3 regions of the Aeribacillus sp. FSL K6-2848 genome follow, and region 2 is predicted to be linked to each of the others. Evidence: riboswitches for the same ligand, from Rfam matches in the RefSeq annotation. Region 2 holds a riboswitch; each other region holds the start of a gene.
What was found. A riboswitch is a leader RNA that binds a small molecule or an ion and turns the genes downstream of it on or off. The one in region 2 is predicted to bind S-adenosylmethionine.
Positions count from the first base shown of each region.

Region 1: linked by a shared signal. The riboswitch ahead of metK (methionine adenosyltransferase) and the one ahead of NSS70_RS06120 (bifunctional homocysteine S-methyltransferase/methylenetetrahydrofolate reductase) in region 2 are both predicted to bind S-adenosylmethionine.
Region 3: linked by a shared signal. The riboswitch ahead of NSS70_RS17580 (2,3-diketo-5-methylthiopentyl-1-phosphate enolase) and the one ahead of NSS70_RS06120 (bifunctional homocysteine S-methyltransferase/methylenetetrahydrofolate reductase) in region 2 are both predicted to bind S-adenosylmethionine.

Region 1 covers NZ_JBBOQQ010000001.1:1,077,877-1,085,711, reverse strand. The annotation lists gene NSS70_RS05530 (TIGR01212 family radical SAM protein) at 1-662, shown strand, start outside; gene NSS70_RS05525 (tRNA (mnm(5)s(2)U34)-methyltransferase) at 659-1,246, shown strand; gene NSS70_RS05520 (tetraprenyl-beta-curcumene synthase family protein) at 1,907-2,986, opposite strand; gene NSS70_RS05515 (alpha/beta hydrolase) at 3,023-3,802, opposite strand; gene NSS70_RS05510 (gamma carbonic anhydrase) at 3,871-4,398, shown strand; gene NSS70_RS05505 (phosphatase PAP2 family protein) at 4,571-5,101, shown strand; gene metK (methionine adenosyltransferase) at 5,151-6,356, opposite strand; SAM riboswitch class I at 6,562-6,753, opposite strand; gene pckA (phosphoenolpyruvate carboxykinase (ATP)) at 7,022-7,835, shown strand, end outside.
Region 2 covers NZ_JBBOQQ010000001.1:1,218,552-1,226,386, forward strand. The annotation lists gene metH (methionine synthase) at 1-1,131, opposite strand, end outside; gene NSS70_RS06120 (bifunctional homocysteine S-methyltransferase/methylenetetrahydrofolate reductase) at 1,124-2,983, opposite strand; SAM riboswitch class I at 3,092-3,213, opposite strand; gene NSS70_RS06125 (YajQ family cyclic di-GMP-binding protein) at 3,316-3,807, opposite strand; gene NSS70_RS06130 (HPr family phosphocarrier protein) at 3,969-4,247, opposite strand; gene NSS70_RS06135 (DUF3941 domain-containing protein) at 4,591-4,722, opposite strand; gene NSS70_RS06140 (DegV family protein) at 4,754-5,632, opposite strand; gene NSS70_RS06145 (hypothetical protein) at 5,948-6,088, opposite strand; gene NSS70_RS06150 (Cof-type HAD-IIB family hydrolase) at 6,221-7,030, opposite strand; gene NSS70_RS06155 (alpha/beta fold hydrolase) at 7,160-7,835, shown strand, end outside.
Region 3 covers NZ_JBBOQQ010000001.1:3,626,870-3,634,704, reverse strand. The annotation lists gene NSS70_RS17590 (YfkD famly protein) at 1-196, shown strand, start outside; gene yfkAB (radical SAM/CxCxxxxC motif protein YfkAB) at 254-1,375, opposite strand; SAM riboswitch class I at 1,545-1,650, shown strand; gene NSS70_RS17580 (2,3-diketo-5-methylthiopentyl-1-phosphate enolase) at 1,728-2,951, shown strand; gene NSS70_RS17575 (2-hydroxy-3-keto-5-methylthiopentenyl-1-phosphate phosphatase) at 2,948-3,637, shown strand; gene NSS70_RS17570 (methylthioribulose 1-phosphate dehydratase) at 3,634-4,281, shown strand; gene NSS70_RS17565 (1,2-dihydroxy-3-keto-5-methylthiopentene dioxygenase) at 4,304-4,834, shown strand; gene NSS70_RS17560 (hypothetical protein) at 5,074-5,244, shown strand; gene mtnK (S-methyl-5-thioribose kinase) at 5,503-6,780, shown strand; gene mtnA (S-methyl-5-thioribose-1-phosphate isomerase) at 6,740-7,801, shown strand.

The DNA.
Region 1 (7,835 bases), 140 kb from region 2:
ACACTCATGCACCCGTGGAAGTTCTTCGTGAGAAATATGAAACGGTATTAGGTCTCGAAGGAGTTGTCGGTTTGTCCATTGCTACAAGGCCTGACTGTTTGCCTGACGATGTTGTTGATTATTTGGCGGAATTAAATGAGAGGACATATCTTTGGGTGGAATTAGGATTGCAAACCGTTCACCAGCGGACCGCTGATTTAATTAACCGTGCGCACGATTATGAATGTTATGTGGAAGGAGTTAACAAGCTCAGAAAGCACGGAATCCGAGTTTGCACACACATCATAAACGGTCTTCCGCTTGAAACGTACGATATGATGATGGAAACTGCAAAAGAAGTTGCTAAGCTGGATGTTCAAGGAATTAAAATTCATCTGCTCCATTTGTTAAAAGGTACACCGATGGTTAAGCAATATGAAAAAGGGATGGTGCGCTTTTTATCCTTTGATGAATATGTACAATTAGTTTGCGATCAGCTAGAGGTACTGCCTCCCGAAATGATCGTTCATCGCATTACAGGCGACGGTCCGATCGATTTAATGATAGGGCCGATGTGGAGCGTTAACAAATGGGAAGTGCTGAATGCCATTGATGCCGAACTCGAAAAACGAAACAGCTACCAAGGGAAGTATTATACAAAAGATCGAGTGATGTCAAAATGAACCTCATTCGCATTCTTCCATTTGCAAAAAAATTGATGGCTTCCGCTGTCCAAAACGGCGATATCGTTATTGATGCAACAGTCGGGAACGGACATGATACCGTCTTTTTAGCACAACTCGTTGGCGAACAAGGTCATGTGTTTGGATATGATATTCAAAAACAAGCGCTTGAAGAGACAGAAAAACGGTTGAAGGAATGCGGTTTAATCGACCGTGTTACTTTGTTTCATTCCAGTCATGATGACATTTTCAATACGATTCCGAAAAAACATCACAATCATATCGCCGGTGCGATGTTTAATCTCGGTTATTTGCCCGGTGGCCAAAAAAACATTGTGACAAAACCAGAATCAACTATTGAAGCAGTAAAGCAGCTTTTATCCATATTAAGACCCGGTGGAATGATCGTGCTGGTCGTTTATCACGGCCATCCGGAAGGAAAACGTGAGAGAGATGAGCTTCTTAAATTTGCCGAACAAATCGATCAACATACTGCTCATGTACTTGAATACCGGTTTTTAAACCAAAAAAATTCCCCTCCGTTTATTGTAGCAATCGAAAATCGAGTAGGAGGGAGCGATTAACTCCCGTCCTCTCACACCACCGTACGTACGGTTCCGTATACGGCGGTTCAATTAAGATAATTGACGCAAGTCTTTATAACTTCCGTGAATAGCTGTTCTCTTTATGCCAGTGGTCACTCCACCCTCCAAGAGATCTCCCACGGGATTCACCGCTTCCTCCCTCAAGTGAGGTACTACGTTTTCTGTGTTCATCATGACTCACTGAATGCCAAGGGCTATTCTCTCTTAATTGTTCGGTCCTTCTTAGTTGTTCTAGACCAACTAATACTATGACCTCTGCTGACTTCTGACTGTTCAGCTATCTATCACTAGATAGGTTACCAAGGTTACTTGGCGTGCCAGCCAGACCTCCCCGGGTAAGAGTGTAATCTTTCCTTCCATCCATCTGCTTCATTTACTCTGTATCACCTTCGGCAGAAAGGGCTTTGTTTTGTCTTGCAAACTCACCCAGTGATACCTAGCCTCATATGAAGTTCGTGTTCCGAGAGACCCAAAGTTTGCCGCTCGCTTCCTTCAGATTCCGCGTCACCACGGACACCCTTGCGTTAAGCTAACTGCTACTTCTGCCTTCGCAGCTCGGGACTTTCACCCTATAGATTACACCCATGCCGGGCGCACAAGCAAAATAGCCGGGAATAATATCCCGGCTAGCTTTATCCATCAAGAAGATTTAATCAAATTCCATTTTCGGAACGTTCGATATGCCCTAGCATTCACATAAAAGAAAACGGAGGTTGTTCCTCCTTTTTTTATTAATTTTTTAGCCAGCTTTCCTAAATCTTTATGTACTAATACTTTGTCATCAGATAAATAAATGCCGAGCAATCCGCGGTTAATTAATTTATGAAAATTTTCGTTCGGAATACCTTTTAAATTTTTGTCCGCTTCATGTACAAAATGAGCTAATCGTTCCATCATTTCTGATGTGCTTTCATAAAAACTGCAAAAATTTAAATCGCCCTCCAATTGATCCTCCTCTTGATCAATAAAGTAATCCAATAAAATGTGAAGCCCTTGCACATATGGAAAGTAACCATCTTTAATTTTTTTGGCAATCGCTTCGTTAAAGCTGGGCTGAAATGCATAGGCGACTAAACAAAAAATGCCCAATGTCGATCCAGCGCAGGCAGAAAATTCATACCACCGCATATCCGGGAGGGAAGATTTATATTGTTCGAACCACTGTACTAGCCTTGGCACTCTTTCCTCTTCTATTACATGCTTATGTACTTGCAGTTCACAATAATATTCGCAAAGCTCCATCAAATAGCCAGCTATAACCGGATAGTTCTCCAATTGGCTCAGCATTCTTTGGCATGTCATGACAAGCTCTTTTAAATATCCGCCGTCATCTTGGTCCTCACGAAATTGGTAGTAATTTTTTAATTCTGCATGAATCGACAGCGCATCCTTCATTGATTGGTGCAGCATGCGGAAATCTTCCGGATCAAAAGAAGTGCTTCTGTCGCATAAATTATCCAAGTAATCGCTAATCGTTTGATAAGCAACGATAAACTCTATGCATTCCTCTATATGAGAGTTCGACAAAAGCGCTAAAATGCTTCCTCCTTCGCAATGAAATGCCTTCGTATTTATGCTTGCAAGCGCCTGCTTTCTCAATTCAGGATTCGGTATTTCCTCAGCCTTTTTTTTCCACCCATCTAAGTAATAATGGACGGTCGGAAGAATTTCCCTATAAACTCTTGACATAAGGCTGATAGGGTGTTCAGGTATACTCAAAGATCAACTCACCTCTTCATTGTAAAATTCCAGTGTTTATGTTAAATGGCTTTCTGTAAATCTCAACGCATCTTGAAAAACAAGTTCTCTTTCCGGTTCATTAAAAATTTCGTGATATAGTCCTTCCCATTCTTTATAGCTCTTTTCCGTGAGATTCAACTGACTATACCATTTTTGAACTGCTGATTTATCAACAATTTTGTCTTCTCCTCCCTGCATGACGAAAAGAGGGACATCTGGAAACTGCGGAAGCTGCTGAAATGCTAGTTCAATGGCATGAAGAAGCTCTCTGTACCAGCGCACAGAAACTTTTCTTACGTAAAGGGAGTCGTTTCTGTTTATGTCTTGAATTTCCTTATTTCTCGTTGCCATCTCAACTGTCAAACCGGAATCAAAGCGTACCCTAGGCGCGAAAATATTTAATCCTTTTGCCAAAAGATCGAGCGCTTTACTCGGTTTTTGCAAAATTCCTAAACATGGCGAAGATAAAATGACCCCGTTTAACGGAATTTTATTTCTCTGCAGCGTACGTATGGCTATTAAACCGCCCATGCTATGCCCCAGCAAAAAAAGCGGCAATTGGAAAGATTGAGCCTCCCTGATCCAACGGTCAACTTCATCAATATATTCATCAAACGATTGGACATGTCCCCGTCTGGAGGATGAATTTCCTTGTCCTGGCAAATCCCCCATGACAACATGGTACCCGTTTGTTTGCCACTTTTTTATCAGCCATTTGTAACGTCCATGATGTTCTAAAGCTCCATGAATGATGACAATCGCAGCTTTAGGACTAGAACTTACCCATTTCCACATAAATTAACTCCTTTCCGAACATGACGGAAAATTTGTTATAATATGAAAAAAAGAAAAGGATGGTTCCCATGGTTATTTATCCATATAAAGACAAAAAACCTATAATTAGCGATTCGGCTTATATAGCTGATTTTGTCACAATCACCGGCGATGTTCAAATAGGAGATGAATCAAGCATTTGGTTTCAGACGGTTATCCGCGGTGACGTCGCCCCAACTATTATTGGAAATCGGGTCAATATTCAAGACCAATGCTGTCTGCACCAGAGCCCAAATAAACCGTTAATTATTGAAGATGATGTAACCGTCGGCCATCAAGTTCTGCTCCATAGTGCGATTGTGCGGAAAGGAGCTCTAATTGGAATGGGTTCGATTATTCTGGATGGAGCAGAAATCGGAAAAGGCGCTTTTATCGGTGCAGGCAGTCTTGTCCCGCCAGGCAAAAAGATACCTGAGAAAACTTTAGCATTCGGAAGACCCGCCAAAGTGATTAGAGAATTAACAGAAGAAGATCTTCAAGATATGGAACGCATCCGTCGCGAGTATATCGAAAAAGCTCAATATTATAAAAATATTGCTCGTATGAACAACATATAAATTGCTTATAAAAACATTTTAAAACTTTCTCTTTCAAATGTCATTCTTTACCGGGCAGCTTCATGTATTTTTAAAATTTTGTAAAATTTTTATTAGATTTGTTGAAGTTTACATAAATATGAGAGAAAATTTTTTATAAGAATTTTTGCTTTTTGAAAAGAGGAACTTTAACATGGGCAGACTGCTGAATCAGCTTTACCAATTTGAGTGCAAGTTGTTCAAACTGATTAATTCGCATTTTGAACGAAAAGGACTGAATGTTTATTTTCGGTATATTACTCATTTAGGAGGGGCTGTTTTTTCAATTGCAACATGTTTAATGCTGATGTTATTTTTTAATGAACCTGTAAAAACTGTTGCCTTGGCAAGTTCAGCTGCTCTTTTTTTCAGTCATATTCCGGTTTTCATTGTGAAAAGAATTTATCCACGCAGACGGCCTTATCTTACATTATTTGAAACAAAAGTGTTAGAAAATCCGTTAACTGACCATTCATTTCCTTCTGGACATACGACAGCTGTATTTTCAGTGGCAACACCATTTTTGCTCTTTTTTCCAGCCTTAACATGGATTTTGCTTCCTCTCGCATTCAGTGTGGCACTATCAAGAATTTTTCTTGGCCTACACTACCCTTCAGATGTGCTGGCGGGAATAGTTCTAGGAGCTTCAGCAGGCACCATCTGTTTTGTCGCATTCGGACCGTAAAAGCAAAAAGGTGTCTAATGCATGCATCGCATTGGACACCTTTTTTATTTTACAAATATTGATGAGCTTGTTCGCGCAAAGCTTCCGCTTTATCTGTGCGTTCCCATGGCAAATCTAGATCGTTGCGTCCGAAATGACCGTAAGCAGCTGTCTGTTTGTAAATCGGGCGGCGCAAGTCAAGCATTTTTATAATGCCAGCTGGGCGCAAATCAAAGTTATTGCGAATTAATTCAACTAAAACATCTTCGCTTACTTTGCCAGTACCGAACGTATCAACAGAAATAGAGACAGGTTTCGCTACACCAATTGCATAGGCCAGCTGAACCTCGCATTTGTCTGCAAGTCCGGCTGCGACAATATTTTTCGCTACATAACGAGCCGCATAAGCTGCAGATCGGTCTACCTTCGTCGGATCTTTTCCTGAGAAAGCTCCTCCGCCATGGCGCGCATAGCCTCCGTAAGTATCGACAATGATTTTTCGTCCCGTTAATCCTGCATCTCCTTGTGGTCCGCCAATAACGAAACGTCCGGTAGGGTTGATGAAATATTTTGTTTCTTCATCGATCAGTTCTTTTGGAACAACCAGATCAATTACTTTTTCTTTAATATCCTGCTTAATTTGTTCTAAAGTTGCCTCCGGATGGTGTTGAGTCGATATGACAATTGTGTCAATTCTAACCGGCTGTTCATTTTCATCATATTCTACCGTAACTTGCGTCTTTCCGTCCGGACGCAAATAAGGAATTTCTTCGCTTTTTCTAACTTCTGTAAGCCGGCGTGAAAGCTTATGGGCAATGGAAATCGGGAGAGGCATTAATTCCTTCGTTTCATTGCATGCAAAACCGAACATTAACCCTTGATCTCCAGCGCCAATCGCTTCAATTTCTTCATCAGTCATTTGTCCTTCTCGCGCTTCTAAAGCTTTATCCACCCCTGCAGCAATATCGGGTGATTGCTCATCAATTGATGTTAAAACAGCACAAGTTTCAGCATCAAAACCGTATTTAGCTCTCGTATAGCCGATCTCTTTGACCGTTTCTCGCACAATTTTTGGTATATCCACATACGTGCTTGTCGTAATTTCTCCACTGACTAATACAAGTCCGGTTGTGACAGATGTTTCGCAAGCTACACGTGCGTTCGGATCTTTTTCTAAAATGGCATCTAAAATCGCATCTGAAATTTGGTCGCAAATTTTGTCCGGATGCCCTTCCGTTACGGATTCAGATGTAAACAGACGGCGCTTTTTTGTCATTTACTGCATCCTCCTCAAACTTAAAATGATGTTTATGGAGTGCTACACTCCTTGACATTGACACGGAACTCATTCCCTCGCCACTATTGTATACATATCAAAATTGCGTACGATAAGAAAAACTTGGCTAAACGAGATTTCTCTTATACATAGAAAAAACCTTCCCTGCCAGAGGAAAGGTTGTTATAAACATCATTGCCTTTCACTCTTATCGTTCAAGGATATAACCTTGCATCAGGTTAGCACCATTGCTCGTCTATGAATATGGAATTCTTTCGCATCATGTTGTATGTCCATAGAATACCGCGATTTTGAAAGCCATATTCTACTGTCTTCTTTCAACGAGCCGGTTGCTGGGCTTCATAGGGCCTGTCCCTCCGCCAACTCGGGATAAGAGTATCCGTTCAAATGTATATCATACAGGAGCAAAAAAGTACTTGTCAACAATAAATAAAGCTTCTCTGTAATTTTCCAAATCATCTGATATCCATTATTTCAGGATCAGCTGATCAATCATGATTCGTATGATGCCCAAAAATGAAGGCAAAATATATAGTAAAAACATTATTTTCAAAAATCGATAAATAGGATGGATTATTTTTTCGAATGTGTTATACTATTTCTATAAAACCATTTCAAATATGCAAAAAAAGGATGGTATGTATATGAATATTGTAGATGTATCAAATGAATTAGCTTCGTTGATCAGCGGACCAAATGCATATCATAATTTACCAGTCGCACGACTTGTAGAAAAAGTTTTAGCTAGGAAAGAAGGTTTTTTAACAAATACAGGTGCAGTTTCGGTTACAACAGGCAAATATACCGGCCGGTCACCAGAAGATAAATTCATCGTTGAAGAAGATTCTGTCAAGCATTTAATTGATTGGGGACCCGTCAACAAGCCAATTTCATCAGAAGTTTTTGAAAAACTGTACTTAAAAGTCATACAATATTTAAAAAATAGAGATGAAATTTATGTTTTTAACGGATTTGCCGGAGCTGACAAAAAATATCGTCTTCCAATTCAAGTGGTCAATGAATTGGCGTGGCAAAATTTATTTGCTCGCCAACTGTTTATCCGTCCGAAAAGCCAAGACGATTTAAAGGAGCATAAAAATCCGTTTACGATTGTTTCCGCTCCTTCCTTTAAAGCAGATCCAGCTGTGGATGGAACGAACTCAGAAGCATTTATCATTATTTCTTTTGAAAAGAGAATAATCCTGATCGGCGGAACTGAATATGCAGGCGAGATGAAAAAGTCTATCTTTTCCGTCATGAACTTCCTGCTTCCAGAAAGAGATATATTTTCAATGCACTGCTCCGCCAATGTCGGTCAAGAAGGCGATGTCGCGCTCTTTTTCGGTTTATCGGGAACAGGCAAAACAACACTTTCCGCCGATCCAAAACGCCGATTAATTGGTGATGATGAACACGGCTGGTCTTCATCTGGTATTTTTAATATTGAAGGCGGCTGTT
Region 2 (7,835 bases):
ATCGATGACGTGGGCGCCGTTTTTCACTTGAGCACGGGCGATTTCCGCTGCTTCTTCAAATTTTCCTTCCGCAATGAGACGCTTGAATTTACGCGAACCGATGACGTTTGTGCGTTCACCGACAAACAGCGGGCGCATTGATTCATCATAGCGAAGGGGCTCAATGCCTGATACCGTATGTTGATTTTGCTTTTTGACGATTTTTCGCGGTTTTAAGCCTTCCATTGCCTCCCTTATTGCGCGAATATGTTCGGGAGTTGTTCCGCAGCAGCCGCCGACCATATTAAGCCAGCCTCTTTCTGCAAACCCTCTGATTTTTTTGGCTAAAGATTCCGGTGATTCGTGGTAGCGTCCTTCTTCATCAGGCAGTCCGGCATTCGGATAACAGCTGACAGCGGTATTGGCGATTTCAGACAATGTGCGGATGTGATCGGTCATGAATTCCGGGCCTGTCGCACAGTTTAAGCCAACGGCAATTGGATTCATATGTTCAGCTGAAATGTAAAACGCTTCAATATCTTGACCGGCAAGAGTTGTTCCCATCGGTTCTATCGTTCCGGACAGAATGATCGGCACTTCTTTCTTGAGCTTTTGAAAAGCTCGTTGAATTCCTAAGTAACCCGCTTTTACATTGAGCATATCTTGGCTTGTCTCAAGCAGAAGTACATCAACGCCCCCCTCTAACAGTCCTTCCGCTTGAACTTGATAAGCTTCTGCCAATTGTTGGAATGTGACGCCGCCTGTAACGGAGAGCGTTTTAGTCGTTGGCCCCATTGATCCTGCCACAAAACGAGGCCAATCCGGTGTTGAATATTTTTCTGCAGCGCGCTTTGCAATCTCAGCTGCTTTTTTATTTATTTCAAAAGCAAGGTGCCCCAAGTTATATTCCTCGAGGACGATGCTTGTACCGCCAAACGTATTTGTCTCGATAATATCAGCGCCTGCTTCAAGGTACGCTTCATGAATACGGACAATCGTTTCAGGGGAAGTGATGTTTAAATATTCGTTGCATCCTTCATATTCTTCACCGCCAAAATCTTTCGCAGATAATTCTGCAGCTTGAATCATTGTTCCCATGGCTCCGTCTAGTATTAAAATTTTTTTCTCAAGCTGTTCCTTTATGTTATACATGGGAAATCTTCCTTTCTCGTTTTGCCTTTTCTTTTTCATGAATGTATTCCGTCAGCTCGACTGTCATCTCATAATGCAAAAACGGAGTGATTAAGTAAATGCCGTTAAACAGGTCAAATGCTGCGTCAATAAGCGATTTTGCAATGGCAAGTCCTTCTCGTTTTCCCTTTTCTTTATCATTGCCTGCTTTTTGCATCTGTTCGCGAATCGAATCAGACAATTTAATGCCTGGCACTTCGTTATGAATAAATTCAGCATTGCGGCTGCTTATTAACGGCATAATCCCGAGATATATCGGAACATTCAGATGTTTTGTTGCTTCATATACTTCTTCGATCAGCTTCTCCGAGTAGAGCGGCTGCGTAATAAAATAATCGGCTCCACAGCTGATTTTTTTCTCAAGTCTCTGAACTGCGCGATCAAGATGTCTTACGTTCGGATTGAAGGCGGCGGCTACAGTAAAGTTTGTTTTTTGACCAAGTGATTTTCCGGAGTATGACAAACCTTCATTAAATTGCTTAATTAAACTGATTAAATCAAACGATGATAAATCATAGACAGAGGTTGCACCCGGAAAATCACCGATTTTGGACGGGTCGCCGGTGACCGCTAAAATATCGTGCAGGCCAAGCGTATGCAGTCCCATTAAATGGGATTGAATGCCGATTAAATTTCTGTCACGACATGTTAAATGAACGAGCGGGCGAAGCTGGAAACGGCTTTTCACAATTTTTGCGCAAGCAACATTGCTGATTCTTGGTGTAGCAAGGGAATTATCCGCAAGCGTAATTGCATCAATCCCCGCTTTTTTCAACGCTTTTGCTCCTGTTAAAAATTTTTCCAAGCCGAGCGTTTTCGGCGGGTCCAATTCTACAATCACTGAGCGTCTGTTTTTTGCAATATCTGGGAGAGGAGTTTCTTGACTTTCTTTCATAGGTAAAACATGAATTGGAACATTTCGTTCTTTTACTTCTTTCTCTGTGACAGGAGGGAGGTTTGATACAGCTTCAGCCATTGCCCGAATATGTTTCGGCGCGGTTCCGCAGCATCCGCCGAGAAGCCGGACACCTTGTTTTCGGAATTGAAGAGCCGCTTCATAAAAATAGTGTTCATCTGATTCATAAACTAATCTTCCGTTTTCATACCTTGGCAGGCTGCCGTTTGGAAAAGCGGATAAAAAGGCATGTTCAAACAGCGGCACTTCTTCCAGAGATTGCAGCATATGATAAGGGCCTAAACGGCAATTGAGGCCGACAATATCTGCACCAAGTTCTTCAAGCATTTTCAAACCGTCTGCCAATCTTGTTCCATTTTGAAAGACGCCTTGTTCGTGCAAAGAAACATTTGTGATAATGGGCAAATCCGTTTCTTTTCTAGCTATTTGCAAAACGGTTTTCAGTTCTTCCAAGTCGTAATAGGTTTCTAAAATAATGCCATCTACGTTTTCGGATAAAAGGACATGAAGCTGCTCACGAAAATTTTCGGCAATGTCAGATAGCGTGAAGGCGCTTTTTTGAAACGAACGGATGCCGCCGATTGTTCCGATGACATACCCTTTGTTTTCCGCTTTTTGTAACGCCCTCTTTGCAAGTTCAACCCCTTTTTGGTTGATGATCTTTATATCATCTTCCAGCCCATATCTGGCAAGCTTTATGCGATTGGCGCCGTATGTATTTGTTTGAATAACAGTTGCGCCTGCGTCTAAATAGGCTGAATGAATCCGTTCTATTTCTTCCGGTTTTGAAACGTTTAGCTCATCAAAGCATCTGTCTATTCCGAATGAGTATAGTAGAGTCCCCATTGCTCCGTCGGCAATTAATATATGATTCTGTAAATCTTGTAAAAGCCCCATAAAAAGTCCTCCAATCAAATGAAATAGGCGCCTGCAAGGAGGCGAACACCTATATAAAAAAGAAAAGCCTTCTAAGAAGAAGACTTTTTCTTGAACATTTTCCCCTTCTTCTTATCTTCCGAGCGCAAATTTACGCATCGCTGGATTTAGCACCTTGGTACCCAAAGTTTTTGGGTAATCCGGTTGCTGAAGGTTCATCGGGCCAGTCCCTCCGCTTCTCTTGATAAGAACGCTTTACCGTATGAAATTTTAAAACAACGGATTAATCCTAATTTAACGAATTTTATCAAAATAATCAATATAAAATTTCAATTTTGTGAACAGGGCAAATGCTAGCGAAAATTAATAAATTGTACGTCGATCGGCAAGTCGGCGCTTTTCACAGCTGCAATCACTTTTTGCAAATCGTCCTTGCTTTTGCCGCTTACCCGGACTTGGTCGTCTTGAATTTGGCTTTTTACTTTTAGCCCGGTATTTTTGATCAGCGCATTGATCTTTTTCCCGTTTTCTTTGTCAATTCCGTTGACAAGTTTGGCTCTTTGTCTGACAGTGCCTCCTGAAGCCTTTTCGATTTTCCCGTACTGAATATTCTTGGTTGCGACACCGCGTTTAATCATTTTGCTTACTAATACATCTTTTAGTTGATTCAGCTTATATTCATCGTCAGAGATTAGCACAAGCTCATCTTTTTCTAGGGATATATCGCTTTTAGATCCTTTGAAATCATATCTGTTTACAATTTCTTTTTTCGCCATTTGAATGGAATTGTTCACTTCGGCAATATCCACTTTTGAGACGATGTCAAATGAATTCTCCTTAGCCAACTTTTTACCTCCAATAACGTTATTTACATTCATTATAGTGAATGTCGTTCAGTTGAACAACTCTTTTAGGGGTTCCTCGCAAATTAAATGAAAAAACCGTTACTTAAAGCAACGGTAAGGAAAATAATAGCTGGCAGAAGTTTAAGTGCGCTTAAATAAAATTATGCTAAAGATGTCGCTTTGGAACATTTAGGGGAAAGAAAGTTTTGTAAGTTTTTTACTGCTTCGAGCGAATCTTCTCCTTCAGCGCTGATGACTACATGACCTTCTAAAAAGGCGGAAAAACCGAGCATGCTTAAAACGCTTTTCGCATTTAATTGGAGCTTTTTTGTTTGGAATAAAATGTAGCTGTTAAATTTAATCGCTTCATGGACAAGGGAAATGACATATTCCGGCTCCATCTCTTTTGTAAGATACACGGAAATTTCATGTTTCTTCATTGTGCCACCTCTTGTATACTTATTTTACAATATCTTACATTAATAAAGGATAGATTCCCACATGTTTGTCATTTCCTCTTACATATAAAAAAATGACCTCCGCTTTCGAATATGGAAACGTTCTGGATTTCTCTGTTTTTTAATGAAATGAATGGTCTAATCAAATTGAAAGTTATTGCCCCGCCCCATGTTTTATTAGACAAAAATGAAAACAAAAGCTAGAGAAAAGATGCATACTGTAAGATAAGAAAGCGTCTTTTTCTTTCAGAACGTCCGGATAGAAGAGGTGGAAGACTCGCCTTTAGAGATATTTCAAAAAAAGAAAAAGCCCGACAGGCGGGCATTATAAATGATCCGTTTTCTTTGAGTATTGCCGTTTTCCAAGCTCTCGATTTTTTTCCTTCAATAGATTTTTTTCGTGTCGTTTTGCATTGTTGTCTACAGCTTTTTTATCATTATCGCTTGTTTTGGACATTCAGGAAGCTCCTTTCCATACTGTTATATACTTATGATTTCCATGAAGCTTCTTGAATATGTTTATTTAGAAAAAATACAGCAAGGGTGCCGGGGCCAGAGTGTGCACCAATGACAGCACCGATCGTATGGATGATAATTTCTTTTGGATGAAACGTTTCTTCAATTAATTGTTTTAATTCGAGAGCTGCTTCTTCATCATCACCATGGCTGATGGCGATTGTCTGTTCACTCAATCCGTCTCCACGCTCTTCCATCAGCTCAAGAATTCTCCGGTAAAGCTTCTTTTTCCCGCGGATTTTTTCCAGCGGGATCAGCTTTCCTTCTTCGACATGCAAAAGCGGCTTGATATTAAGCAGTCCGCCAACAAACGCAGATGTTTTGCTGATTCTCCCGCCGCGAGCCAAATATTCCAGGCGATCAACTGTAAAAATGTGCTCCATATGACTGCAATACTCTTTTACTGCATTTGCCATTTGTTCTAAATCAAGTCCTTGTTTTGCTAATTGAATGGTGTAGCGGACAGCAAGTCCATACCCAAGTGAAGCACATTTCGAATCGATAATTTGCAGTTTCCAATTCGGATATTTTTCAAGCAATTGCTGCTGAACCATAACGGCAGTTTGATATGTACCGGACAATTCGGAAGAAAAGGCAATATACAGCGCCGGCTGATTGTCTTTCGCCAGCTTTTCAAATTGATTGGTGATTGTTTCCGGTGATGCTTGTGATGTTTTAGCAACGTTTCCAGCTCTCATATAGTCGTAAACTTCTTTTGGTTTGATTGTCAATTGATCCTCATAGTCCTTCTCGCCAAGGTGGACACGAAGAGGGATGAAAGAAACGCCTTGATCGTTTAAAAAAGAGACAGGCAGATCACAAGCACTATCAGCGATAATGTGAATATTCATTAATCACACCTACTTTTTTTCATTTACATATAGTCTATCTTGATCACAAATAGAAAACAATACAATTTGTGCAAACTGAAAATTTAAAAAAGAAGGACAAAAAAAGAAAAAATGGACGAAACAAGAGGAGCTCGTTTCGTCCATTTCATATTTATTCCTTGTTCAAAATGTGCCGTACAATCGGCATTCTGGATGGTGTTATGCCTGCTCGATTTTTTCTCGATGCAGATGCTGTACAAAGATTGGTCTGTTCAAATTCGATCTGTTCATTATAAAATCAGCCCTTAAAAGGATTCGAAAATGAACGGAAGGGCATTATCCTTCGAAGCTTGCTTCGTTATTGACTCTTGCTTCTGATTCGGCAAACGTCATACGGTATGGAAACTTTTCATCATGTTTTTTGACAGCACCTTTTCCTTGCTCAATGAATCGTTTCGATTTATTCCGTTTGCCCAAGTTGGAATCCCCCTTTTGATCATTGACGAAATGAGTTCGTCAATTATAGGGTATCCCTTTTTAAACATCTAAATCCTTGTCAATTGTTGTGAGGTGTAAAAAGATAATCGAACTTTTGGACTTTTGCAAAGATTAAAGGGACAGCAATTCCTTTAAAAATTTTGCAACTCCGTCTTCTTCATTTGTCAGCGTAATTTCATCAGCAATCTCTTTGAGCGGCTCAATTCCGTTTCCCATTGCAACGCCTAATCCCGCATATTCGATCATTTCCAAATCATTGTCTTCGTCGCCAAAAGCGATAATTTGCTCTCGAGGGATATTGTAAAATTCGGCGATTTTTTGCAATCCGACTGCTTTATTAATGCCTGCTCGGATAATTTCAATAACATGCCACGGGTGAGCCCAGCTTCTGTGGTCTACAACTTCCGCATGAACTTCATTTAAATAATGGCGAATCCGCTTGACATTTTCTTCGTCTGAATGGATTAACATGCTTGTGACATCGCGATTTAAAACAGCTTTTAAGTTGCCGATTTCAATTTTCGGATTTCCTATACTGAAAATATCCAACCATTGTTCATTATGGTAATGAAAATAAACATGATCAAGCACTTCTGCTAAAATGTTATGGACTTGATGCTGTTCGGCGATTTCTACAATCTCTTTTACAACAGATACATCAAGGGTTGTATGATGAAATCCCCAGGATTCATCCAGCGGATGATGGACAAAGGCTCCGTTAAAATTGACAATCGGGGTTTTTAAATTTAATTCTTCGTAATACATTTTGCTCGAGCGGAACGGCCTTCCTGTTGAAATGCATATGATATGCCCTTCTTCTTGTGCTTTTTGCAAAACATTTTTTGTAAAAGGAGAAATCGTTTTGTCATCTTTCAGCAATGTGCCGTCTAAATCCAATGCGATTAAATGTTTTTTGGCCATAATCTCTCCTCATTTTTTGTTTTTATTTAGTGTATCTTTTTTCCATCTTTTTTGTCCACATGTTAAACTAATTTTAGCAAAAAAATAATGAAAGGAGCATCCTAATTGAAGGTCATTGTTGAGCATACGATGGCGGACAATATCCCTGTACTGCATGTATGCAAAGAAGATTTTATAAAAGATGAGCTGCCACTTGTTGTGTTTATCCATGGATTTACGAGCGCAAAAGAGCATAATTTGCACATTGCCTATCTTTTGGCGGAAAAAGGTTTACGAGTAGTATTGCCTGATGCGAAATTTCACGGAGAGAGGGATGAGAATCTTTCAGAGGCTGACTTAAATTTAAATTTTTGGAATATTGTTATCAGTTCTGTTAAAGAGCTCGAAAAAATAAAAAATTATTTTTTTGAAAAAGAATTGATTGACGGGAAAAATATAGGGGTAGCGGGAACTTCCATGGGCGGTGTTGCTACACTTGGAGCGCTCACTCAATATCCGTGGATCAAAGCTGCTGTCAGTTTAATGGGCAGCCCAAATTATCAGGAATTTTTCAAATATCTTGTGGACTCCTATCAAAAAGCAGGCTATACCTTTCCGTTGTCTGAAGAAGAAATTCAGCAGCAATTCGATGCGTTGTATGAGTATGATTTATCCGTACATAAAGAAGCGTTATGCAACCGCCCCCTTTTGTTTTGGCACGGGATGAAGGATCAAGTTGTACCATTCGCTCCTACTTATCAATTTTATGAAGAGATAAAGCCGTTGTATGCTGACAATCCGGAACATTTGGCATTTATTGCGGAAA
Region 3 (7,835 bases), 2.4 Mb from region 2:
AATGGGGTATTTATACGCATACGTTCCCGCTGTCAACGAAAAAGGAAAAGTCACTTACGGAGAAGTGTATTTAATGTTAAAGGGAAGCAAGAAGCAAATTGTTGTCAAAAATGTTACGCAACAAGGCATTGGAGCATGGATTCCTGTGCAGGATCGGGCATCCTTCCACTTTCTTATTACCAATCAGCCTAGATAATAGAAAAGGGCGGGCGAAAGGCAAATATATTGCCGAAAGAAGCCCAAGCCCTTTTATTTATATGCGCGCTTTTCTTTTTGTAAAATCTAAGTCTCGGTAATAACTATTTTTCACTAAAAGATTCGGTCCAAGACACGCTACGTTTGGACAATGGCAATTCAGCTGTTGGGCAATCGGGGATTGCATCCATTTTTCATAGGCTGATAAAAGAGTATCTTTTTTGATGTTTCCAAGCGGCGGTACATCGCCGAAATCTGTCACAATAATGTCCCCTGTAAAAATATTGACATTGAGACGGGATCTGCCGTCAGGGTCATTTCGAACAGTCACGTTTTTGCTTTCTCTCAATCGCTTCAGCAATGCTAAATCTTCCTCATTGTCGCTGCAAGCGTAAAACGGGAGTGTTCCAAACAGCATCCACACTGATTCGTCGCGGATATCCAAAAGCTTATGAATTGCTTCGCGTATCTCATCCAAGCTGAGCGTTTCAAGATTGCTAGCGAAATCACTTGGATACATTGGATGCACCTCATGGCGTTGACATTTCATTTCGTCTACAATTTGTCTATGGATTTTTTCAAGATGAGGAACCGTCCGTTTATTCAGCATCGTCTCCGCTGAAACAATTACTCCCGCTTCAGCCAGAGCTCTAGAGTTTTCAATGATTCGTTCAAAATATTTTGCACGTTCTTTATATGGAGGCTTCTTTTTCATCATTGCAAATCCGGCTTCAACAAAATCATCGACTGTTCCCCAGTTATGGGAAATATGCAAAACATCTAAATACGGGATAATTTTTTCATAGCGTTTCAAGTCCAATGTTAAATTGGAATTGATTTGGGTTCGTATCCCGCGTTCATGTGCGTATTTTAAAATGGGAACGACATAATTTTCCACAGATTTTATCGAAAGCATCGGCTCCCCGCCGGTAATCGAAAGGGATCGCAATGTCGGCACTTCGTCTAGCCTTTTTAAAAGTAAATCGAGCGGCAGCCCTTCCGGATCTTTCGGAGATAAAGTGTATCCTACAGCGCAATGCTCACATCGCATATTGCAGATTGTGGTGGTGGTAAATTCTATATTTGATAATGTTAATTCACCGTATTCCTTCATATCTAAATAAGCTTCCCAAGGATCATAGGAAGGAGTAATCTTTTTGAGGGTTGTATAAGTTTCCATAAAAATCATTTCTCCTTTAATTAAACTGCACCATTAAATAATTGTAGCATGCCATCAGAAAAATGTAAGCGAATTTGAATCGAATATGATGTAAAAAAGTGTTGACAGGGTGGAAGGATAGTGGCATAATCCAAGTAAATGAATAAGAATTATAAAGTTAATAATAAAACTCTTATCAAGAGCAGGTGGAGGGATGAGCCCAATGAAGCCCGGCAACCGACTCATATGATGAGCACGGTGCTAATTCTCCCAACAGAGATGTTGAAAGATAAGAAGTTGTTTTGACAAAAAACCTCTTCTTATTGAAGAGGTTTTATTTATATAACAATATTTAATGAAGAGGATTGAAAAAATGGGTCACGTAACAGCAGTATACCAAATCATTGCGAAACGAGAAGATTTAGAAAAAAAAGCAGAAGGCATTGCTCTTGGATTAACGGTAGGTTCGTGGACTGACCTTCCTCTTTTAGTGCAAGAGCAGTTAAAAAAGCATAAAGGACAAGTGGTTGAAATAAAAGAAACAGGCGAGGATCCATCCTCCGGCAAAACGATTGCACAGCTTCACATTCGCTTTCCGGGAGAAAACTTTTCTAAAGACATTCCTGCCATCTTAACGACAACTTTTGGAAAATTATCACTAGATGGAGAAATAAAATTACTAGATTTGCAGTTTGACGATGAGATCTTTCGGTATTTTCCAGGTCCTCGATTTGGAATTCAGGGGTTACGAGAAAAACTTGGCGTTTACGACAGACCGTTAGTGATGAGCATCTTTAAAGGTGTAATTGGACGTGATATGGATTACCTTCTTGCCCAATTGCGGGAGCAGGCTCTCGGGGGCGTCGACTTAGTAAAGGATGACGAAATACTTTTTGAAAATTCGCTCACATCATTTGAAACAAGAATAAAGGAAGGCAAAAAAGTTCTTGATAACGTGTATCAAGAAAAAGGGCACCGAACTTTGTATGCGGTCAATTTGACGGGAAAAACATTTGAATTGAAAGATAAGGCAAGAAAAGCAAAAGAATTAGGTGCCGATATTTTGCTATTTAATGTTTTTACATATGGCCTCGATGTGCTGCAAGCATTAAGGGAAGATGATGAAATCGCCCTCCCAATTATGGCTCATCCGGCGTTTAGCGGATCGTTTACTTCATCCGAAAAATATGGGCTCTCTCATTCCTTATTGCTTGGAAAATTGATAAGAATTGCTGGAGCAGATTTTTCGTTGTTCCCTTCACCATATGGCAGCGTTGCATTGGAGCGTGACAAAGTTTTAAAAGTGAAAGAAGAATTGGTGAAGGAATCAGTTTTAAAACCAGTTTTTCCTGTTCCATCTGCTGGCATTCACCCGGGTCTTGTTCCCATTTTAATTCATGATTTTGGAAAAGATTGCGTCATTAATGCAGGAGGCGGTGTTCACGGTCACCCGCAAGGTGCTAAAGGCGGAGGAAAAGCTTTCCGTCAGGCAGTTGACGCTGTTTCCCGGGGTGTTCCCCTTAATGAAGCAGCTGAAGACATAGAATTACAAAAAGCAATTCGGCTCTGGGGATGGAAGGAGGCACCGTCCAATTGAAGCCAGTAATATTTTGTGATTTTGATGGAACGGTGACAAAAAAAGATAACATCGTTAGCATCATGAAGCGTTTCGCTCCAAAAGAGTGGGAGCAATTGAAGGATGGCGTCCTTTCCCAGTCGATTAGTATTCAGGAAGGAGTCGGCAAGATGTTTGCACTTCTTCCATCTTCTTTAAAGGGTGACATCATTCACTATATTTTAGAAACTGCAGAAATAAGGGAAGGATTTCGCGACTTTGTTCATTATGCGAAAAACATGAACATTCCTTTATACATTGTCAGCGGCGGAATCGATTTTTTTATTAAACCGCTGTTGCAGCCTTTTGATTCTATTACCGCACTGTTTTGCAATAAAGCGGATTTTAGCGGAGAAACGATCACCATTCATTGGCCTTATACGTGTGATGAAAAATGTCCCAACCAAAATTGTGGGTGCTGCAAACCGACAATTATTCGGCAAATTGCAAATGCTGACACTCATTCCATCATCATCGGGGATTCCGTCACAGATTTAGAAGCCGCGAAGATTGCAGATACAGTTATTGCACGTGATTATTTATCAAAAAAATGTCAAGAATTTTCTATTCCTTATCAATCTTTCGAAACATTTTACGACTGTATTGACATTTTAGAGAAGACAATAAACAAAACAAATTTCATAGAAGAAAAAGGTGGCGCAAAATGAGTGTCGTTTTAACTCGTGTTCATGAGCTTGCGGAGATTAAAGAGGAGCTTGCTGCGAGGGATTGGTTTATGGGGACAAGCGGCAATTTAGCCATAAAAGTTCAAGATTCCCCGCTTCAGTTTCTTGTGACCGCAAGCGGCAAAGATAAACGAAAAAAAACGAAGGAAGATTTTTTGCTTGTTGATGGAGAAGGAAATCCTGTAGGCGCAACACAGCTGAAGCCTTCGGCAGAAACGCTGTTGCATTGCGAAATATATAAAAGAAGCAAAGCCGGCTGCAGCCTGCATGTACATACGGTTGCAAATAATGTCATCTCTGAACTTTATGGTGACGCTGGGAAAATTGTATTTCAAGGACAAGAACTGATAAAAGCGTTTGACCGCTGGGAGGAAGATGCAGAATTACAGATTCCGATTATTTATAATTATGCCCATATTCCTACATTAGCAAGCACTTTGGGCGATTTCGTGGAGGAGGATAAAGGGGCAGTTCTTATTCGCAACCACGGAATTACTGTATGGGGAAAAGATGGCTTTGAAGCAAAGAAAATTTTAGAAGCTTGTGAATTTTTATTTCAGTATCAGCTTGCTCTTATTCAAGCAAAAGCCGGTCTCCTTGCGAGTACAGGAGCTTTAAATAATTAAACATTTTAAGGAGGTATTTTACATGACAACGATTAAAATTCAAGGAACAAACGAAGTTATCAGCAATCAAGAGGAAGTGATTTCATTTTTAAATCAACAAGGTGTTATTTACGAGCAATGGGATATTGCCAAATTACCAGAGCATTTAAAAGAGAAATATCTTTTAAATGATGAGGAAAAACAAACGATTTTACAATCTTTTGAAAATGAAATTAAAGATATTTCAGCAAGACGCGGCTACAAAGCTTGGGATGTCATTTCTTTAGCAGATCATACGCCAAACCTTGAAGAGCTGCTGAAAAATTTTCAGCGTGAACATCATCATACAGATGATGAAGTGCGCTTTATTGTTAGCGGCCATGGAATTTTTGTTATTCAAGGACAGGACGGAAAATTTTTTGAAGTGCATCTTAATCCGGGAGACCTTATTTCTGTTCCAGAGGGCAGACGCCACTATTTCACATTAGCTGATGACCGAAAAGTTGTTGCGATCCGCATCTTTGTGTCAGAAGAAGGCTGGGTGCCTGTTTACGAAAAAGAAGAAGTAAATTAAGTTTTTAAAGAATTTATGAAAAAGCGGCTTTAAACGTTCACAGCTGCAAGCTTAACATCATCTTTTTCATATAACTGTCTGCTCTTCGGATACACAATCATCCAGCTCAGTGAACAATGTTCCTGAATGCAAAAAAACTATGAAAATACCACAGCGGCTGCTGACCCGGTTTTAATAGGTTTACACATTTTAGCGAAGAAGTTTGCAGCTGAAGAGCACCACAAAAATAGGCTTGTCTCATGTTACAAGAGGATATAGTTTCACTTGAAAACCAAGTAAACACAGATAAATTATCAAGTATTATGGCGGGATGGGGAAAATCAAGAATAAATGATGCAGATTTATATTTTTGGGAAGGGGCTGTCTTAGAAAGTCAAAATCTACTGAAAACGAAACATCATAAGCATTGATATATCAACGTTTCTAAAACATTAAAGGGGCGTCTATAAGCCGGAAAATCGACTTGTTAGACAGCCCCCTCTATTTAATGGATGCGGCGGCTGCTTTGGATCTAGAAATCCGAATCCATTTGGAGCATTTGCCGAAATCGCTTTTACAAGCAGGTGACGAAGTGGTCTTGTAATAATGTCGTCCCCATATTGTGAATGGATATTATGAAAGACTCTTTTTTCGCTTTATGACAAATAAAGATAGAGGAGGGAATTTTTTTGAAGGATTTTACAACATATTTTACGATGACTGAGCAAGATGTCATCGAATATGTACAGAAAAAACTCGATATTTTTGAACAAAACGCAGAATTGGAATGCCGAGAGATTGGCGATGGCAACTTAAATTATGTATTTCGAGTCGTTGATCAAAATAGCGGTCAGTCTGTCATTATTAAACAAGCTGGTCCGGTTGCACGTATTTCAGACGCCTTTAAAGTTTCGCCAGATCGCAATCGGATTGAAAGCGAAGCATTGAAGCTGCAAGGGGAATTAGCGCCTGGATTTGTACCTAAGGTTTATTCGTATGATCCGATTATGAATTGTTGTGTGATGGATGATCTATCTGACCATGAAATTATGAGGACAGCTCTTTTAAAACATAAAAAATTTCCTTTGTTTGCCGACCATATTACAACGTTTCTTGTCAACACCTTATTGCTTACTTCAGATGCCGTTATCGATCATAAAGAGAAGAAAGCATTGGTGCAAAAATTTACAAACCCAGAATTATGTGAAATAACAGAAGATCTCGTGTATACAGAACCTTTTTACGATTGTGAGCAAAATGATGTATTTCCAGAAACGAGAGAATTCATCCGTGAAGAAATTTGGAATGATTCAAAGCTTGCATTGGAAACAGCTAAACTGAAGTTTGATTTTATGACAAAAGCACAGTCCCTCCTCCACGGCGACCTTCATACCGGTTCCATTTTTATAAAGGAAGATTCAACAAAAATAATCGATCCTGAGTTTGCTTTTTATGGACCTGCTGGGTTCGATATTGGGAATGTGATTGCAAACCTTTTTTTCGCCTATGTAAATGCAAGCTTTACAATTGAAGATCAAGAAACAAAGGAAGACTACTTGCAATATATTCAACAAACAATCTCAGACGTAATAGAGCTGTTTACAAATAAATTTTTACATGCTTGGGATGAGAATATAAAAGAAAGAACTGCAAGTGCACCTGGTTTTAAAGAATGGTATTTAAATTCCATCCTTGAGGATGCCTCAGCCGCTGCCGGACTTGAATTATGCAGAAGAATTATTGGGATCGCCCATGTAAAAGACATCACGTCAATTGAAAATAAAGAATCCCGAGCTTTGGCTGAAAAAATTTGTTTAACAGCTGGTAAAACCTTTATTCTTGAACGTGCAAACATTCGTACAGGCGACGACTTTGTGAATGTTTTATTACAAAGTGTCCGCAAATTTATTGAAGGGGAAAAGTTATATGACAGCAGTAAAAGCCATTCAATCCGTACAACTGGATGATGAAAACAATACGGTGATCATACTTGACCAAACGCTATTGCCGAATGAGAAAGTATTTCTGCATCTTTCTACTCCAGAAGAAATATGGGAAGCCATTTACCATTTGAAGGTTAGAGGAGCGCCTGCGATCGGAATTGCTGCTGCATTCGGTGTTTATTTAGGCACGAAGCAATCAAAAGCGTCGACTTATGAACAGCTTTTGGATGATTTTCAAAAAATCAAACAGTATTTGGCTTCATCGCGGCCGACTGCAGTGAATTTATTTTGGGCTTTAGATCGCATGGAGGATAGACTGAAAGTAGAAAAAGACAAAAGCATCGAGGAAATTAAAAACGCACTGAAGGAAGAAGCAGAACATATCCGTAATGAGGATGAGCAAGTCTGTTATTCGATTGGGGAGCATGCCCTGTCATTATTAAAACCCGGCTGGGGTCTTCTGACCCATTGCAATGCAGGAACAATTGCGACGGCGAGATATGGGACTGCGTTAGCTCCCATCTACTTAGGCCAAGAAAGAGGCTACCATTTCAAAGTTTTTGCAGATGAAACAAGACCGCTTCTTCAAGGTGCACGTCTAACTGCATGGGAATTGCAGGAAGCTGGTGTGGATGTAACGTTAATTTGTGACAACATGGCATCCATTGTGATGAAGGAGGGAAAAGTACAAGCGGTTTTAGTCGGGTGTGATCGAGTTGCCGCAAACGGAGATACTGCCAATAAAATTGGAACTTCCGGAGTGGCAATCTTAGCAAAATATTATGGAATCCCGTTTTATGTTTGTGCTCCGCTTTCAACAATCGATTTAGATTGTCCGACAGGGGAACATATACCGATCGAAGTGAGAAAAGCAGAGGAGATCACGACAAAATGGTATGAAAAACCGATGGCGCCGGAAAATGTGCAAACATATAATCCGGCATTCGACGTGACCGATCATGAACTCATTACGGCAATTATTACAGAAAAAGGGATTGCCTATCCACCCTTTACCAAAAGTTTAAAACACATGAAAAGCGTTTAATTGCCTTTTCATACAAAAACCCCTTAAAAGGGAA